One region of the Pseudarthrobacter sp. PvP004 genome, then DNA from elsewhere that is predicted to be linked to it. Evidence: predicted binding sites of a transcription regulator. Region 1 holds the regulator's gene; the other holds the start of a gene.
What was found. The regulator HrcA, encoded in region 1, represses chaperone genes, less so after heat shock. The targets are predictions, from matches to a motif close to TTNGCACTCGNNNNNNNCGAGTGCNAA.

Region 1 (2,396 bases):
GACGAGTTCGGCGTCGTGCTTTCCTTCGACCCAGACGCGGCTCGCCTTGGCCACCTGGGCACGTTGGCCCTGTACCCTCACGGATCCGGAGGCTGTCCGGGTGGAAGGGGCGGCAGAGGCGGCAGGGCGGGCAGCAGGAGGCATAAGCCGTATGGCCTGGCCCTCCAACAGGAACCCGTATCCGAGCTGGAAAGATTTGGTCTTTCCGCGCCGGTCCTCAAGGGAGACCACATGCATTCCGCCCGATTTCTCAACGCGGGTGACTTCGCCCACCCAGCCGGACTGGACGTCCTCGAGGACCATTCCCCGCTGGACGGCTACTTCCGGCAGCTGCTTTTTGGCTGGAGCGGACAGATCCTGCGGTCCCCAATTGTCGAAAGCCAAGGGATTCCTACCTTTGTGCTGGTTTATGGTGCGGGCCGAAGCCGGCCGCGGCAGGTTTCAATGCTAGCAACGGGGTGGCTCATACTAGACTTGTTAGCACTTGGGCATGTTGAGTGCTAAGTGTGGTGGTCCGATTGAGATCCCGCGTTGACCGGTCCCAGGGACCATGGCAGTCGTCAGGAGGTGGAGCAATGAGTGAGCCGCGCAAGCTTGAGGTGCTGCGTGCCATCGTTGAGGATTACGTGCATTCCAGGGAACCTGTCGGTTCGAAGGCCCTCGTGGAGCGGCACCATCTTGGCGTTTCCAGTGCCACCATCAGGAACGACATGGCTGTCTTGGAAGAGGAAGGCCTCATCGCGGCCCCCCACACCAGTGCAGGGAGAATCCCTACGGACAAGGGCTACCGCCTGTTCGTCGACCGCATTTCGCAGGTAAAGCCGCTCTCGGCCGCCGAACGCAGGGCCATCCATTCGTTGCTAGAGGGCCCCGATGAGGTTGACGACATCCTGGAGCGCACCGTAAGGCTCCTGTCGCAGCTGACCAATCAGGTGGCCGTCGTGCAGTATCCGCATTCCAACCGCGCACTGGTCCGTCACGTGGAGTTCGTCCTGTTGGGCCCAAAGCAGGTGCTCGTGGTCCTCATCGCGGACACCGGCAGCGTAGGGCAGAAGGTCATCGACGCCGGCTCGGACGTAAGCAACGAAGCCTTGATGCTCCTGAGGTCCCGCTTCCTCGGCAGCATTGCCGCCACGCAACTGGCTCTCTTGCCGCAAGTGCTCCCATCGGTAGTTGCCCTGTGCCCGCCGGAGCTCCGCAGCCTGGCGCAGACGTTGGCCCAGGGACTCCAATCGCTCAGTGACACCAGCCGAGAAGAGCGCATCCTGATGGCAGGAACGGCCAACCTTGCGCGCTCCAACGTGGATTTCCCCCTGAGCATCGGTCCCGTGCTGGAAGCACTCGAGGAACAAGTTGTCATGCTCCGGTTGTTGTCCGATATGGGGGATGACCCCCGCGGAGTCACTGTGAGCATTGGACGCGAGAATCCGTACGACGGCTTGGCTGAGGCATCCGTCGTGGCTACGGGCTACGGCTCCGGCGCCAAGGTGGGGATTCTCGGTCCCACACGCATGGACTATCCCACCACCATGGCAGCCGTTCGTGCCGTGGCCCGTTACCTTTCCCGCATTCTCGGCGGCTGAACACCGGTCCGAGGAAACATCCGCAGTACAACAAGGAAGAGATACCGACTTTGAGCAGCCACTATGACGTTTTGGGAGTCTCGCCGGAAGCCACCGGGGAAGAGATCAAAAAGGCGTACCGCAAGTTGGCGCGGAAACTGCACCCCGACGTAAACCCCGGTGAGGATGTCGCGGAACAGTTCAAGGCCGTGACCCACGCTTACGAAGTGTTGTCAGACCCCCAGAAACGCCGGGTCTACGACGCCACGGGCAATGAGAACGGCACCGACAACGGTTTCGGTGGCGGCTATTCCGGCCAGGGTTTCGCGTTCCAGGACATCTTCGACACCTTCTTTGGTGGAGGCGGTGGCCACGGTGGACCGGCCTCCCGTGTCCGTCGCGGCCAGGACGCGCTCATCAGCGTCCGCATCGACCTGAAGGACGCCGTGTTCGGCGTCAACAAGAAGCTTGAAGTGGACACCGCCGTGGTCTGCCCCACCTGTGATGGCAGCTGCTGCCGCCCGGGCACCCATCCGGAGCGCTGCGACATTTGCGGTGGCAGTGGCCAGGTTCAGCGGGCTGTCCGATCCATCCTCGGCCAGGTCATGACCACCGCCCCCTGCGGTTCCTGCGAAGGCTTCGGCACCGTCATCAAGGATCCCTGCAACGAGTGCAACGGGCAGGGCCGTATCCGCAGCCGCCGTTCCCTCACCATCAAGGTCCCGGCAGGCGTCGCAACCGGTACGCGCATCCAGCTGTCCGGACAGGGCGAAGCGGGGCCCGCAGGTGGTCCTGCAGGTGACCTCTATGTAGAGATCCGGGTTAACAACGACG
Region 2 (2,396 bases), 1.7 Mb from region 1:
ACATCTACGGCGCCGTCCGCTGAACCCACCGAATCCAGCAGCGCACCTACCGCTTCCAGCGAACCCAGCAGCGAACCGACGCCGTCGGAATCTCCTTCTGCTACCCCGTCGTCCGCTCCGGTGGATAAGAGCACTCCGGTGGCTGTGTACAACGGCGCGGGGACTGCGGGCTTGGCAGGGCGTGTGGCAGGCCTCGTCCAGGGCGACGGTTGGGCGCTGAGCACGGTAGGAAACTGGGGCGGACTGCCGCAGCAGACGTCCGTAATCTTCTACAACGCGCCCGAGCAGAAGGCCAACGCGGAGGCCTTGGGTACGCTACTGGGCATCCAGACCATCGTGGAAACGCCCGAGGTTCAACAGCCGCTGGTGGTTGTGGCCGGGCCCGGTTACCAATAAGCTCCAGGCTCCTTCCGCAGCTGAAATTCCCCAACTCGGTTAAGCCTCAATAACAAAAGCGGTGCCCTGGCCATCCACAGCAGCGCGGTGCCAGTGACAATGGTTACAGTGGATTAATTCCGGTACGGAGATCCCGGCTACCGGTCTTGGCTACTGCGAAAGTGTGGGCATCATGGCTTTGGGAACCGTCAAATGGTTCAACGCCGAAAAAGGATACGGCTTCATCACTGTGGATGAATCCGGCGACGACGTCTTTGTGCACTGGTCCGCCATCCAGATGGATGGCTTCCGTGCCCTCGAAGAAGGTCAGCGGGTTGAGTTCGAACTGGGGGAGGGGCAGAAAGGCCCACAAGCCGAAGGTGTTCGCGTCGCGTAGTTCCGCTCCTGGATCCGTGCCCGTCACGTCAGCCCTCGGCTGAAATCCCTTTGTATGTAGAGCAAAGTGGCATCTCTGCTTGCACTCTCCCCGGTCGAGTGCTAATTATTGATTTAGCACTCCTATGGTTCGACTGCTAAACCCGGCCCGGCTAACCCCGGCGGCGGACAGGCATTGGACCGGCGGAGGATCAAGAAACACCTTGGTGGGGTGAGGTCTGGAGCGCGGGGCATACAGAGGCCGCAAGCAAAGGACCGTCCGTCGCGGGCACCCCATCTGACAGGTACCTTCTTAACGACTGTCCCGAAAGGACTACCGCCGTTATGGCCAAGATCATTGCATTTGATGAAGAGGCTCGCCGCGGCCTCGAGCGGGGCCTGAACATCCTCGCAGACGCCGTCAAGGTCACCCTCGGCCCGCGTGGACGCAACGTCGTCCTCGAAAAGAAGTGGGGCGCCCCCACGATCACCAACGATGGTGTTTCCATCGCCAAGGAGATCGAACTGGACGATCCTTACGAGAAGATCGGTGCAGAACTGGTCAAGGAAGTTGCCAAGAAGACGGATGACGTCGCTGGCGACGGTACCACCACTGCAACCGTACTGGCCCAGGCACTGGTGAAGGAAGGCCTGCGCAACGTTGCCGCCGGCGCCGACCCGCTGTCCCTCAAGCGCGGTATCGAGAAGGCTGTTGAGGCAGTCATCAGCGAACTGCTGGCCTCCGCCAAGGAAATCGAAACCAAGGAAGAGATCGCAGCTACGGCTTCCATCTCCGCCGGCGACCCGGAAATCGGCAGCCTCATCGCCGAAGCCCTGGACAAGGTGGGCAAGGAAGGCGTCATCACGGTCGAGGAATCCAACACCTTCGGCCTGGAGCTCGAACTCACCGAAGGCATGCGCTTCGACAAGGGCTACATCTCCGCTTACTTCGTCACCGACGCAGAGCGCCAGGAGACGGTCCTCGAAGACCCGTACATCCTGATCGTCAACTCCAAGATCTCCAACGTGAAGGAACTCGTCACGGTTCTGGAGAAGGTCATGCAGTCCAACAAGCCGCTGCTGATCATCGCCGAAGACATCGAGGGCGAAGCCCTGGCCACCCTGATCGTCAACAAGATCCGTGGCACCTTCAAGTCCGTTGCCGTCAAGGCTCCGGGCTTCGGTGACCGCCGCAAGGCACAGCTTGCCGACATCGCCATCCTCACCGGTGGTCAGGTCATCTCCGAAGAAGTTGGCCTCAAGCTCGAAAACGCTGGCCTGGAACTCCTCGGCACCGCCCGCAAGGTTGTTGTCACCAAGGACGAGACCACCATCGTTGAAGGTGCCGGCGACGCCGAGCAGATCGCAGGCCGCGTGGCCCAGATCCGCGCCGAGATCGAGAACTCCGACTCCGACTACGACCGCGAGAAGCTGCAGGAACGCCTGGCCAAGCTGGCCGGCGGCGTTGCAGTCATCAAGGCCGGTGCCGCAACCGAAGTTGAGCTCAAGGAACGCAAGCACCGCATTGAGGACGCAGTCCGCAACGCAAAGGCTGCTGTTGAAGAAGGCATCGTTGCCGGTGGTGGCGTTGCCCTCATCCAGGCTGGCGCCAAGGCATTCGCCAACCTCACCCTCCAGGGTGACGA

Region 2: a site for HrcA is predicted at 886-912, ahead of groL (chaperonin GroEL). Genes of this name have one in related genera too.

Annotation. Positions count from the first base shown of each region.
Region 1 is NZ_JAGINL010000001.1:1,215,283-1,217,678, forward strand. It holds gene J3A64_RS05555 (DUF3097 domain-containing protein) at 1-384, opposite strand, end outside; gene hrcA (heat-inducible transcriptional repressor HrcA) at 576-1,583, shown strand; gene dnaJ (molecular chaperone DnaJ) at 1,634-2,396, shown strand, end outside.
Region 2 is NZ_JAGINL010000001.1:2,957,655-2,960,050, reverse strand. It holds gene J3A64_RS13245 (LytR C-terminal domain-containing protein) at 1-396, shown strand, start outside; gene J3A64_RS13240 (cold-shock protein) at 569-772, shown strand; gene groL (chaperonin GroEL) at 1,096-2,396, shown strand, end outside.